One region of the Bacillus sp. DTU_2020_1000418_1_SI_GHA_SEK_038 genome, then DNA from elsewhere that is predicted to be linked to it. Evidence: riboswitches for the same ligand, from Rfam matches in the RefSeq annotation. Region 1 holds a riboswitch; each other region holds the start of a gene.

The links. Region 1 has a riboswitch for cyclic di-GMP ahead of RRV45_RS19620 (hypothetical protein). Riboswitches for the same ligand answer to the same signal wherever they lie in the genome.
Region 2: it holds a riboswitch for cyclic di-GMP, as region 1 does, so the genes downstream of both, RRV45_RS04080 (sensor domain-containing diguanylate cyclase) here and RRV45_RS19620 (hypothetical protein) in region 1, are expected to answer to the same signal.
Region 3: it holds a riboswitch for cyclic di-GMP, as region 1 does, so the genes downstream of both, RRV45_RS05095 (anti-repressor SinI family protein) here and RRV45_RS19620 (hypothetical protein) in region 1, are expected to answer to the same signal.

What each region holds. Positions count from the first base shown of each region.
Region 1 is NZ_CP135435.1:3,918,089-3,922,867, reverse strand. Features, by position in the region: gene RRV45_RS19625 (PDZ domain-containing protein) at 1-734, shown strand, start outside; cyclic di-GMP riboswitch class I at 995-1,078, shown strand; gene RRV45_RS19620 (hypothetical protein) at 1,230-1,451, shown strand; gene RRV45_RS19615 (DUF2187 family protein) at 1,585-1,797, shown strand; gene RRV45_RS19610 (metallophosphoesterase) at 1,979-3,067, shown strand; partial or broken gene RRV45_RS19605 (helix-turn-helix domain-containing protein) at 3,152-3,322, opposite strand; gene RRV45_RS19600 (acetolactate synthase large subunit) at 3,548-4,779, shown strand, end outside.
Region 2 is NZ_CP135435.1:802,466-807,244, reverse strand. Features, by position in the region: gene RRV45_RS04085 (EAL domain-containing protein) at 1-2,115, opposite strand, end outside; gene RRV45_RS04080 (sensor domain-containing diguanylate cyclase) at 2,117-3,226, opposite strand; cyclic di-GMP riboswitch class I at 3,247-3,329, opposite strand; gene RRV45_RS04075 (regulatory YrvL family protein) at 3,732-4,202, opposite strand; gene RRV45_RS04070 (DJ-1/PfpI family protein) at 4,292-4,779, opposite strand, start outside.
Region 3 is NZ_CP135435.1:1,019,105-1,023,883, reverse strand. Features, by position in the region: gene RRV45_RS05110 (DUF1128 domain-containing protein) at 1-220, shown strand, start outside; gene mnmH (tRNA 2-selenouridine(34) synthase MnmH) at 341-1,399, shown strand; gene RRV45_RS05100 (helix-turn-helix domain-containing protein) at 1,583-1,906, shown strand; gene RRV45_RS05095 (anti-repressor SinI family protein) at 2,166-2,318, opposite strand; cyclic di-GMP riboswitch class I at 2,348-2,504, opposite strand; gene RRV45_RS22085 (DUF5658 family protein) at 2,733-3,041, opposite strand; gene RRV45_RS05090 (LPXTG cell wall anchor domain-containing protein) at 3,100-3,969, opposite strand; gene RRV45_RS05085 (TasA family protein) at 4,058-4,779, opposite strand, start outside.

The DNA of each region.
Region 1 (4,779 bases):
TTGGGGAAGGCATACTTATTTCAAGGAATGGCAAAAAGGGTTCCTCTCCTAAGCTGATCAACAGTAAACGTGGCCAGAGAGTGGGTATTCATGAAGTGAAGAGGCTATGGATGCTGCCGGTGTTTCTTCTTATTCCGGGGGAGGCACTGCAGACTCCTTTTGAATGGTGGCCGGTCTTTACGTTTGGAGGCAGCACGTATTCCCTTATTCTCGTCCCGTTTGCCGTAGGCTTCTTTCAGCAGATTCAAGGTAATTTGCCAGCCGAGGCGGTGAAGGCAGTCGGTAAAAAAGTCATCACACTCGGTATTTTTACAGCGCTGCTATCCATTTCAGGCTACTGGTATCCGCTTGCTTCGATCGCAGTGGTGACGCTTGCGATTATTGGGCGCGAGATGATTACGTTAAGACAGAGAATAGCGGAAGAGAATCTCCCGTTTTATTTTTCAAAAAGAAATCATGGTGTTCTTGTTCTTGGGATTATCCCTGGATCCCCAGCGAACAATATGGCTTTACAGGTTGGAGAGCTCATTACGAAGGTAAACGGTCTCGCTGTCCATGACCGAAACAGCTTCTATCAGGCACTATTGAAAAACCGTGCACATTGTAAGCTGGAGGTGCTCGATGTGAACGGTCAAATCCGCTTTGCTCAAAGGGCCTTATATGAAGGGGACCACCATGAGCTTGGGATTCTTTTTGTGCAGGATGAGAAGAAAAAGGGCAGTGAAGCGGTGTAATAATGTGATTTTTCATAATTCGTGAGAATCATTTGGCTATTCTTTAACAAAAAGGATAGCTTTTTTCTTTAGTTAATAAATACCTTATAAGAAAAAATTCAATCAAATAATAAAATTCTCGTACATCACTTTTTAAAAGGACTTTGGTATCATTTTTTTTATTTTAAATGGTAAAAAACTACTATTTTTGTTAAAACATGTTGGAAAATGACGAATTTTATTGGAAATTATCATGCTAAAGCTTTATTATAAAAGTATCAGTTTGATAAAGGCAAACTTATTGAAAGATAAGGACGCAAAGCCACGAGTCTAAGGTGATTAGCTATGATCGTCGGGTTACCAAATGATTGGATACTGTTACCTATGATAGAATAGCCTTTATCATACAAGTCCACCAATCTTTTTGGTGGGCTTTTTTTGAGGTAGTTTTAGAGAATCTTTTGACTATCTGAGTAAATGGAAAAAATTATAATGGAGGTGGAATGTTAATTGACTGTGTTATTTGGTACAGTTGAATACTTTGAAAGAGAAATTTACAACTATCTGAATGAGAATCAATTAAAAGAAATAAGTGAAGATTCTCTATCTGTCGTTACTTCAAAACTCAAAAAAGAACTTTTATATGATTTTGTTTGCGATGAAAGAATTCGGTTAGAATGTTTAGAAAATCTTAAATATGCAATTCGTATGATAACACAAAGTAAGGAAGCTGTCTGAGTTTAGATAATTTTAGAAGGGTGATTTTTTAAAAAATATCATATCTTTTTAACATCTAAACAGAATTTTCTTCTTTAATAGTCAAAAGAAATCAGCCATTTGAATATTATAAATAGGAGCGTAATAGCAGAAAATGCATGAAAAAAAGAGTGAATTTTCCGATAAAAAAAGGGCGAATGCAGGGGATATTATTCTTTTTGAGAGAAAAAGTAACAGATATGAAGGTAAAGTGTTTCTTGTTAGGGCTAATAGTGTATTAGTCGAAATTTCAAGTAAGGATGCAAAAGCTTTAGGATACGAAATGCCAAATACAGTTGTTCAGCATGGGAAATATTCTCTAGTGTGAGTTCCGAAAATCAAATTTTTATCTAGTTAGTTTATACTTAAAATAGAAACTAGACACAAAGACTGAGTGGGGGATTCCTCACTCAGTTTTTCTTACTAGGCCAATGCATTTCGTTTTCTTACAATTTTTCCACGGTATATAATACAGGTAACTAATGATTTCTTTGGAAAGGTAACAATCAATGTCTTTTATTTCTGCTATTGTCATTTTTTTTGCCATCTATACAGCCATTTCTTTTTATGTTGGCTACAATGGATGGGTTTGGTTAAATTCTACCAGACTTCGTGTGAATAAATTCGTTTACATAGGTGTCATTGTCTTTGTTTCTATTTCAATGTTTATCGGCCGCTTTAGCCTTTTTTCACCAATGGAACTAATTGGATACCTCTGGCTTGTCATCATCGGCTACGGCTTGATCCTTTTGCCTGTAGCTAATCTTCTTATCTATCTCCTAAAAAAGAAAGGGATCTTTTGGATTGGATTAACGGTTATTGCCATATTTATTTTTATTTTTGCGTACGGTTTATTTAATGCGTGGTCCCCTGTTGTGAAAACATATGATATTCAGATAGATAAAGAGGGAAAAGAAGAGAATGTAAAGATTTTAATGGCTTCTGACCTCCACATTGGTCAAATTGTTGGGGAAAAACATCTTCAACGGTTAGTAGATCTTGCGGAAAACATACAACCAGATATTATATTAATCCCGGGTGATATCATTGATGACTTTATTGACCCATACCTTGAGAAGAATATGGGGAAAACATTGGCGAATCTACGTGCACCTCTAGGTGTTTATGCTGTTCCAGGTAATCATGATTATTATGGAAGTGATCTTGAAGTTTTGGGTAAAGAGCTTGAAAAAGCTGGCATTCATATGTTAGAGGATGAAACAGTCTTCGTTCATGATCTGTTTTATCTCGTTGGAAGAAACGATTTAACAGATGATAATCGGAAAGAGGTTAAGGAGCTTGTTAAGGGGCTGGATCATAAGAAACCAATCATCATGCTGGACCATCAGCCAAAAGAACTAGATATTGCCGAGCAGTCTGGAATAGATTTGGTATTGTCCGGGCATACACACAGAGGTCAAATGGCCCCAGCAAATTTGATTACAGAGATGATTTTTGAAAATGACTGGGGGCATCTGCAAAAGGAAAGTCTCCATTCTATCGTTTCTTCAGGATTTGGAACATGGGGTCCGCCACTGCGGATTGGCAGTCGAGCTGAGGTAGTCGTTATCAATCTTACATTCAAATCAGAACTATAGGTCAGTCGCCTATAGTTCTTTTACTTTCTTTTTTATTTATGTAATTTCTTAAGGTAGTTTCGTTGTCCTGCGTTCATTTCCACGTTATCGATTACTCATCTTACATTTTTTGTATGAAAATGGAGTCATTTTGATAGAACTTCTAAATATATCAATAAAATAGCTTGTACTATTAAACCCCACTTGATGAACAACTTCAGTCACATTAAGATCACCTTGCTGCAGTAAATTTAAGCTCTTTTGAAATTGATATTCGTTATAAGAGTAAGAGGAAGGGAGATGCTGATATTTCCTTTCCTCTTTTTATTTTTAAAACGAAATTATCGTTGGATTCAGCAGAATTTGCCCTTGATGTACGAAGTAAACACCAGCGCAGTGAAAGGAACTGCTGACATTTACATTCTAGAATGTATTTCAGTCGCCATTAATGATTTCGGATTAATAGGCAAAACTAAGAAAAAATGATTTAGGGAGGATCATATGAAAGCGACTGATGTTCTTGTTCAATGTTTAGAAAATGAAGGTGTGGAATATATTTTTGGCATCATGGGAAAGGAAACGCTGGATCTCGTTGATTCCCTTTCCAGATCCAAAATTCAGTTTGTGAATACGAGGCATGAGCAAGGGGCTGCCTTTATGGCTGATGTTTATGGGAGGCTGTCTCATAAAGCAGGTGTATGCTTGTCTACCTTGGGGCCAGGGGCAACGAATTTATTAACGGGCATTGCGAGTGCAAATTTGGATTTCTCACCTGTCGTGGCGTTTATTGGACAGGCTGGGCTGGAAAGGCAGCATAAGGAATCACATCAATATTTGGATTTGGTTAAAATGTTTGAGCCAGCAACAAAGTGGAGCGTCCAAATCAAGGATTCTTTAACGATCGCAGAAGTAGTACATAAAGCCTTCCGGACGGCAAAAATGGAAAAGTCAGGTGCTGTGATCATTGAGTTACCGGAAAATTTAGCTGCTCAAAAAATTACTGATAATGCAATGGCTGACGCACCTCTGCCAGCTTGTATGCCCGTCAAGGAACAAATCCAAGAGGCCATTGACCAGATAAACAATAGTCAAAAGCCCTTTATCATAGTAGGTAACGGGGCGATTAGGGGAAATGCTGCAGAAGAGGTGCAGGAACTCATTGCTCGTCTCCAAGCACCAGCTACCCATAGCATGAAAGCAAAGGGAATTCTGCCGAAAGGCAATCCGTACAATTATTTTACATTTGGTTTTAATGAACAGGATGAGGTGCTGCCGGGAATCGAGGAAGCTGACCTGCTAATTGTCCTTGGATTTGATTTTGTGGAGCGGCTCCCTAAAGAATGGAATAAAAAGAAAGTGCCGGTTATCCATATCCACGCTGTTCCGGCTGAATCGGATGAATATTACCCTATCAAAAGCGAATTGGTTGGGGACATAAAGCGAACTTTACAAGCCTTTAATGTGTTGAAAATCGAGCCTAAACCGTGGCAGCCGTCCGGAAATTTACGCGAAAAAATAAAACAGGCTTACCATTTAAATGAGGAAACCTATTCTTCCTTATCTATTACATCGATGTTGCAAGCCATTGAAAAGAGGGTCAGTGATCAGACGATTGTCCTTTCGGATGTAGGTTCACATAAAGTCTCCATAGCCCGGACGTATCAGCCAAAAAAGCCGGGTTCACTCATTATGTCTAATGGATTAGCTTCAATGGGGATAGCTATTCCCGGAGC
Region 2 (4,779 bases), 1.4 Mb from region 1:
AGTAGCGTCGCTCATTCCCGAAACTTCAAATTTGCCTATTTTTAACAGTTGAGCAAATTCATCTGCTGGGACAGGCTTGGAGAAAAAATAGCCTTGGATAGTATCACAATTGTAATTATTTAGGATCTGGAGATGTTCCTTTCTCTCTACTCCTTCTGCAACAACCTCCATTTTGAGGTGCTGTGCTAATTCAATTATGGTCTTCGTTATAAAATTGGAGTTATCTGGATCCGTCTCGCTTAAATCCCTTATAAAAGATTGATCTATTTTTAATGTATCTATCCTACCTCTAAAACGTTTAAGGTAGGAGAGTGAGGAATACCCTGTTCCGAAATCATCTAAGGCTATTCTAACCCCTATGCTCCTCAACTCATCTAAAGTAGCCAAAACCACCTTTTCATTTTCTAATAGAGATGTTTCTGTTATTTCAATTTGCAAGTAATCAGGTGAAAGCCTTGTTTCTTCTAGAATACTGACGATATTTCCCACTAGGTCTTTCTCCAAAAATCGACTGGCAGATAGGTTAATAGAAATAGGAATAGCCGGTAAGCCTTCCTCTTGCCATGCTTTATTTTGGGAACAAGCTTTATATTTGACCCATTCCCCTATTTCCGCGATTAAACCTGTTTCTTCAGCTAACGGAATGAATTCATCAGGAGATAACATTCCCCATTCTGGATGATTCCAGCGAATTAGAGCTTCAACTCCGACAATTTGATTTGAACGCGTGCAAACCTTTGGCTGGTAATAAAATTCTAGTTGATTTAACTCTATTGCACTTCGAAGTCCCGTCTCCAAATTAAATGTTTTGAAGGTTTGTATGTTCATTGAAGAGGTATAGATTTGGTAAGAATTCTTCCCGCTTTCTTTCGATTTATAAAGAGCAGAATGGGCGTATTTCATTAATGACTCTGTATCCTCCCCATCGGTAGGATAAATACTAATCCCGATACTTGTCGTAATAAAAAGCTTATACCCCTCAATAAAAAATGGTTCCTCTAATGATTTAATAATGGTTTCTGAATGTTTGATGATCTGATCTATATTTTGAATATTTGGCAATAAAACGGAAAATTCATCGCCGCCCAGCCTGGCTAGTATGTTCTTCTCCCCTAGACAGATTTTTAACCTTTTCGAAATGAGTTTCAGCAGCTCGTCTCCCACAAAATGTCCTAGAGTGTCGTTGATATATTTAAACCGGTCCAAATCGAGAAACATAACAGCCATTTTTTGTTGCAGCGTTTTACTTATAATTAATTCTTTTTCCAATTTTTCTTGAAAGAATCTTCTGTTTGGCAGTTCGGTTAAAAAATCATGATAGGCTAAATATTTGTTTAACTCCTCTGATTTTTTACGCTCGGTAATATCTTGTAGTGTGCCTATAATAGTAGATTGATCATGATAATACATTCGTTTTGAATGGGCTTCAATATCAATAATAGAACTATTTTTACTTATGATTCTAAAGGTATGATCAATGCCTTTCTTCCCATTGATTAATTGATTAAAAACTGACTTTATTTCAGCATGATCTTCTGGATGAATATAATCCAAAACATCTAATGGACTAGACGAAATCTCTGTTCCTAAAAGGTGATGCAGCCGTGGATTTCCATATATTAATTTATCATTTTGTATGATATAGACTCCAACTAGAGCTTCCTCAACTAGGCTGCGGAATTTTAATTCTGATTCTATTAATTCAATGGCGGTTTCCTTTTCTTCTGTAATATCTTTGGCTATCCCACTAACACCAACCACTTGTCCATTAAATTTTGCAGGGATAAGAGTGAGATTAATTTGAACCTTTCTTCCGGCTTTATGTATAAAAACAGTATCAATATGCTGCACTTCGCCAGAAAGAACTTTGTTAAAGCATTTTATATATATTGGGATTTCATTTATATAGAGAAATTGCTCGATCGCATGAAATACTATTTCGTCTTTTGTATAACCCAGGTATTCAGAAAACCCTTCATTAGGCATCGCAATCATACCTTCCTTATCTAGAAAGAAAACGGTGTCCGGGTTATGTTCAAATATGGAGCGAAAGAATATATCCGAAATTTCTATATGACTTGTTGAGAGATTCAATGTTTTATTAGTAGAACTCACATCATATTCTCCTTTCAGGTAAATCAGAAGATTCTTCTACAAACTGATAACTGTTTTTTCCGTTATTCTTAGCTTGATACATAGCTTCATCGGCCATTTTAATTAATGCTGTTGCTTCCTCTCCGTTTTGTGGATATAAAGAAATTCCGATACTAGGTGTTACGTGAATTTCTTTTCCCATAATGTAGATAGGTGAATCTAAGCTTCCGATGATTTTATCCGCGATTATGCTGCAATATTGTTTATTTGCTTTAGGTAAAAGAATCATAAATTCGTCTCCTGCAAATCTAGCGACTATGTCATTCCCTCTGACACAGCTCTTTAAAAGCACACTTACCCTCTTTAGGAGCTCATCGCCGGTATCATGTCCTAAGGAATCATTTACCTTCTTAAACCCATCCAAATCAATAAAAAAAACAGCAAAATGAGTTTTGTTTTTTTCCGAATCTTTTATTAGCTGCTCTAGACTATCTAAAACAGCTCTTCGATTAGGTAATCCCGTCAATGTATCTTGATAAGCTAATTTTTTTATCATACTTTCTTGTTTTTTTCTTAAAGTAATGTCTCTTGCAATAAATTCCCTTGCAGGCAGTCCATCATATTCGATATTTGTTGATGTGATTTCTAAATCGATGACTTGGCCATCCAATCTTTTAACTCTAATTTGAAAGGTTAATATTCCCCCATTATAATATTTCACTTTTTCCTTTAGGTGATCCCAATCACTGGAACTAGACTGTATGTAATTTTTCCAGTTATGATTAAGTAAGTCATCCTCACTGTTTGCTCCCAGTAATGTAACACCTGCTTTGTTTGTAAAGAGGATTTTCCCATTTCGATGGACAAATATGGCCTCTGGAGATAAATCAATCAAATTCCGATAATGTTTTTCTTTTTCTTTGTAATTAAGAATGATTTTCTTGCCTAGTAAAAAAGCCCATAGAACCGATGAAAGGACTACTAAAGAACTTCCGGTATCTATAAGGACTTTCCAAAAACCGTCCCCTTTTAAATGAAAGAACATTAATACTTTTTCATCCAAAATATCAAATAAGGACATACATGTAATAAGAACGAAAATTATTTTCATTCTTATTTTGAATTTTTTCATTTCGTAAAATATAGTCTCCTTTCGGTAGCCCAGCTGTCATAGCCATTGCCTTAGACCTGTGGCTTTGCGTCATCGCCTTTCAACGAATTTGCCATTATCCAGGTGCAAAATTATACATAATTCGACAATTTTCTCTCACTTCACACAAGATTATAGCACTTTTTTACTATATTGCTAGTGTAAAGGTATCAATTCCTTAAGTTACCAATAAATAGGACTATATACTAGGAAATGAAAGGGTTTTAGTTGGAGTGGCAGGTGGTTGAACTAAAGATCAAAAGGGAAAATTTTTAAAAAATCTTAATGGAAGGAGTATTGTAGGGTAATAAAGGATAAAAGAATAAAAAAGAGAGGAAAACAACGTTAGTAGATAGAAATGTTTTTTCCCTACTATCAAAGTGATTTTATATTAATCTCCGTATTTCTTAAAATTTCTTTTTTGCTCTGGTCGATTTGTTGTTGAAAGCGAAATTGCCGAATATTATCTAGATGTCTCTCGAATAACCTATTCCACACCATTCTGTTTTTCTTCTTCCATCTTATCATCAAGTACAATTTCTACTGCAGCCAACAGCAAAGCAACTACGATCTCTGTTTTCAATGAAAGGATAATACTATTCATAAACTCATCCACTGTAAAGAGACATAGCCAGTTAGAGGCACCTTCAATACTGATCCGGACAAAAAACATCTTTAATTTTCCTGTCATTTTCCGCTTAAGCATCACAAAAATCGCTCCGGAAAACAATTCGACAATCATGCTCAAAATAAAGAAACAAACAACAAAAACAATCAATGACCAGACAGATTGATACTGGACTCCAAGCAGTTCAAAAACCCCGGCCAGCCCCAAAAAATAAATTCCCAAAACAAAGCTGGGCACCAGAATAATGAGAAGCGTTATTCCGGCAACTGCTGCTATTTTGTCTTTTATATTCATATCGCCAAATGAAGCATCATTATTATGTTTAGACATATAAGTGCGCCTCTCCTTTAGCTGTTATTTCTTACAAAAAAATTATTGGATTAGCGCGCCCTTTATTTGAAGATTGATAATAAGTTTTCTTATTTTATTGTGTACCAGCTACTATCAAAATTTAAATTTAGTAACTCTCCATACTTTATGGCAAAGTCTATAAAAGCTGATCCCTTTGCAGTTATAAGATTTCTATCAATCACAACAGGTGAATCTAAGTAATTACCTTCGTTAAACGTTCCTAAGAAATCTCTTTGATCAGCCGTTAATCCAGTTGTATATTTTCTTTCACTTAATAATCCACTCATAGATAATAGATATGGTGCACTGGATATTGCACCTATTATGATATTCCTTGTTAAAAATCCCCTTAAGAACGAGGTCAGTTCAGGATGGTTAACTAAATGTTCAAAATCATCCACACCAGGAAGTACAATACTATCTAATTGATTAATGTCCATTTCGTTCACTGTTACTTCAGGAATACATGTCAATCCTGCCTCCCCTTTAACTACTTCGTTATTCAACCCAATAAATACGGTTCGTTTCTGCCCCTGCTTCAGTACAGATAAAAGCA
Region 3 (4,779 bases), 1.6 Mb from region 1:
AGCACAGAAATCAGTAGAAAATGTGGAATACATGATTGAAAAAATTAAAGAAAAACTAAAGGTTTTAAACTTTGGAGCAATTAAACCTTCCCATTTTGACGAGGAAATGTATGAGGAATTAAAGGATATCTATGATCTCGTCATGAAAAAGAACAGCTTTAGTCCCAACGAAATGCAAGCTTTGGCAGAGGAGCTTGGGAATTTAAGAAAAAATAAGTAATTGCTAAAGCAGCCGGTATGAAGGCTGCTTTTATTTTTTGTAAAATCAATCAACGCCTTTTCATTTTGCAAATTAATGGATAAAATATTTTTAACAGATGCAGACTCGGAGGAAATCAAAATGAAAGAAATCAGTGTCGAACAGCTACTTGCGTTAAAGAATGCTGTTCCAATTGATGTGAGATCACCTGGCGAATATGACGAATTCAAAATTCCCGGGGCAGTCAATGTCCCTTTATTTACGAATGAAGAACGAGCGATGATCGGAACTATTTATAAACAGGAAGGGTCAGATATGGCAAAGTGGCGAGCGATGGAAGTCGTTTCTCCAAAGCTCCCTTCCATATTGGGGCAGATCAAGGGCATTCGGGAAGAAGGCAAGCATCCTGTTATTTATTGCTGGAGAGGCGGAATGCGCAGTCAATCGGTTGCTACCTTTCTATCATTTGCAGGAATATCCATTCATCGATTGGCTGGGGGATATCGGGCCTACCGGCAATTTATACTTGAAGAAATACCTGGGCTAATCCCTTCTCGAGCCATATCCATACACGGCATGACAGGTGTAGGCAAAACCGAAGTATTGGAAAAATTAAAGGAAAAAGGCATGCCTGTCATTAATTTAGAAGCACTCGCCCGCCATCGTGGCTCCATCTTTGGATCGTTTGGTTTATTCGAAGGACATAATCAAAAAACTTTTGACTCCCTTCTCTTTCAAACCTTATGGGAAGTAAAGGACTCCCCATTTTTCCTAGTAGAGGCCGAAAGTAAACGGATTGGCAAGGTGGTTCAGCCTGATGAATTGCTGGCAATAAAACATCAAGGCTTTAATATTAACCTTCAAGCGTCATTATCCTCTCGTATCGAGCGGATTTATCGAGAGTATGTAGAGCCTTATCAGCATGAACAGTGGTTTCATGATAAAGTTATGGAACGGTTAAAATATATTTTTAAACGAATAAAGGATTCAGACATTATAGCCGCTTTAAATGAGGCAGCAAGAAATAAAAACTATAAATTGATCATTCAAGTTCTGCTAGAAGAATATTACGATCCTCGGTATTCCCATAAGCAACTAGATTATGTGGGAGCGTTTCATCATATTGAAGCTGAAAATACGGAGAAAGCAGTCGAAGAGATTTTGAAGTTATTGGAAACAAAAAGTGCTCTATCAAAGTAATTTGAGCACTTTTTGTTTTTTCTTTATTCTTATTAAAATTAAGGACAAAAAAATAAATACTTATTCGAATATTATGATAAGATGTTAGTATATTTTTTGAACATATTGTTCTTAATATGGAACTATTGAACTATTTTTGTTATGATGATTTTATATATTCGATGATAAGGTGTGTGAGATTGGATGATCGGTGATCGCGTAAAATTACTTCGTAAAGAAAAGAAAATGTCGTTATCCGAGCTTGCCGAACAAGCTGGTGTGGCCAAGTCTTACTTAAGTTCACTAGAAAGAAACCTGCAAACCAATCCTTCCATACAATTTCTTGAAAAAATCGCAGCTGTCCTTCATGTTCCGGTTGATCATTTAATTCATGAACAGCCGAATACAGATGAATTGGATTCGGATTGGGTCGATATCGTTCAAGAAGCGATGAATTCAGGTGTTTCGAAAGAACAATTCCGGGAATTTCTCGAATTTAATAAATGGAGAATTGATCAGAATAAATAGATACATTGGCTATTTCTAAAAAGATGCAGAAGCAAGGTAGGTAAGCTATGAGCTTCTGCGTCTTTTTTGCAATGGGTTCCTTGTCAAACCGCCATATGCGCACATGTTCTCTAAGTTATTCATCCCGAATAAAACCCGTTCACATGCACACATATGGCAAAATCAACAACAATCACTAATCTCCCTTTGCAAAATAAAAAGCATTCCTATAAAGAACGGCAGTCCTTTAAGAAACACTTAGCTTTCTGTTCTATTATCTCTATTCAGCCACTTTCCAAGCTAGCTTTTTTACCCCATTTTTTAATAAGAACTCCCTAATTTCCTCTTTCTCAATCCCCATTTGCTTCGCCTTTACAATTAACTCCATCCACTCACTGTCTAGTAATTCCAGTTGGACTCTTGTTTTCCCCACACTCTTCCCCCCAAAATACGAATCGTATTCCAGGCAATCCAGCCATCTTGGTATGGAATCTGCCTTTTCTATGAGCTGCCTGCTATAATGAGTTTATGCAGCAAATCTTAAAAAAGAACACTTCATTCATACTTTAGACCTGTGACTTTGCGTCCCTATCTTTCAATAGGTTTGCCTTTTTCTGAAGCTTATCTCATAGGTAAAATATCGTCTAATTTTATTGTAATGGATAGGCTGTTGATAAATGTGTTATATTTTGTCAATTTTCAAATAATTTTTTACTCTTTTTTCTACAAATTACCACATTTTTTACATATTCACCGTTAGACTCTAATTAATCCTAGAAAAAAAGTCTATTATTAACTAGTTTCTAACATAATCGTGTTAAATATAGTCGAAATTCTTTTAAATCATTTATATGAGGGTTATGATCCAAATGGCATGAATTACAAAGACAACCGTATATATACCAGTGGCTGCTAGGGCTAAATGATGTACAATTTTTTTTTGAGGAAGTTTTTTAATAAAAAGGAATATACATAGAGCAGCTGATAGAATAACTTTAAAACCTAGAAAATAGAACGGATTTTTTTGGTAAAGGGCATTCATGATGGGATTACTTTCCTCAATTAAAGAAAACTGAATACCGAAAAATGTGACTAAACCATCGTACAAATTCAGTAAAGCTAAATAAAGAAAGATCTTTTTTAAATCGTTGTTCACTTATTATCATTCCCGACCAATACTAGTAATAAAAGGGCCTTGATCGCATTATTTCCAATCAAGGCCTTTGATTATCTCTTATACGTCTTTTTTGATATAGGAGAAAACCACCGCCTGCAGTCATTAATATGACCCCTATTAATAAATAGTTATACATATTTGTGGCTGTTGAAGGTAAGATTTGTCCCTTTACGATTGGTGCATCCAATTCTTCAATAGGAATGGAACGTATAGGTATCGGCATAGCCGTATCCTCTTCCGTAGCAGGATTTTCTATATTATTATTTTGATCATTTCCTTGATCTGACCTCGTTTCAGGACTGGTAGTAGGGGGTGCAGCATTATCATCTATTGGATCGGTGACAGTGGTTGAATCAGAATCTTGGTTTGGATTAGGATCTGGACTAGGCTCAGGAACAGGATTTGGATTTGGATTTGGATTTGGATTAGGTTCAGGATTTGGATTTTGACCTGATTTTTCTATTACAAACCTTAACTCAAAATCAAAAGCTAAACCTTGAAATTCATTCCCTAGTTCATAGGGGAAAGTTACTTCAAACTTTAAATCCTCTTGGCTTTTTGAAGGTAAATGTCTAGGCTCAAACCCATCGAAGTCAGATAATTTGCCACTATATAAAACTTCCTCCGAATCCCATACTTTTAAAAGAAATTCATTGTAAAGTTTCTTTGAACCATCTTTGAAATAAGATTCTGTATTATAGTTAAAATCACTTTCTCCACGGTTTTGAATAGTTAAAATCCTTGTCGCCCAATCCCCAGGTGACATATTTTTCACATCGAATAAATAGTTACTAGGTTTTGTTTCAATATTAGGTTGTTGGTTGGTACTTGCTTGAATATTAATGGGTTTAAGGAATAATACTACATAGGCACATATAAATGTAATGATTAATAACTGTAATCTCATAGGAACTCCTTTCTTTCCTTAAAAAGAAAAGAATGTGTGTCAATAAATATAGAGATGAGGGAATAACCTTTTCGATGTTTTTTTACTTTTAATTAAAAGGTATGTCTAAAGTAATAGAATAATCATTATTCTTATACTTTTGTGTAAAGGTAATACTTTCCCCAGCTGGATTTGCATTATTTATATTTGCAGTATTTGATTTAATTGTATTTCCATCACTGAACGAAAATTCAACTTGAGCACTTAGCTTATAGCCTTGTTTTTCATTTTGCCATTTCCATTCATTTTTTATTATTTTTACCTCGGTAATTGTAATCGCATCTGGAGTTTCTTGTGATTGGTAATTATTTTCCCTTTCTGTCCCTGAGTATTGTGTTGCTTCTAAATTAAGAGTTAGTTTCATATCTAAACCTTGATATTCATTTTGAAAATATAAACCTGTCTCATTATCTTTCTTATCATCATTTTTAAATGTTATCATCACAACTATATGATCAGTATCTCCTACCGGTAAATCAGGCTTTAACGGTACAATTAACCCTTGTTTTAAATATGTTGTAATATCTGGAGATTTTCCGTTATCTGTTAGTCCCTTAAGGTCCTGTAGTGATACATTATCCCAAGGTGTTATGATAGGCTGCAGATCACTAGTTAAAAAATTAATTATAAATTGTGAGGCAAAATCACTATCAACAATATTGCCTTCTCTATCCTTCACTTCAATACTAGTATGCATGAGGACTTTTTCAATGTCTAATGTTCCAATATTTTCAATTTTAAAATCACGGAGCATATAGTCACCAGGTTTTA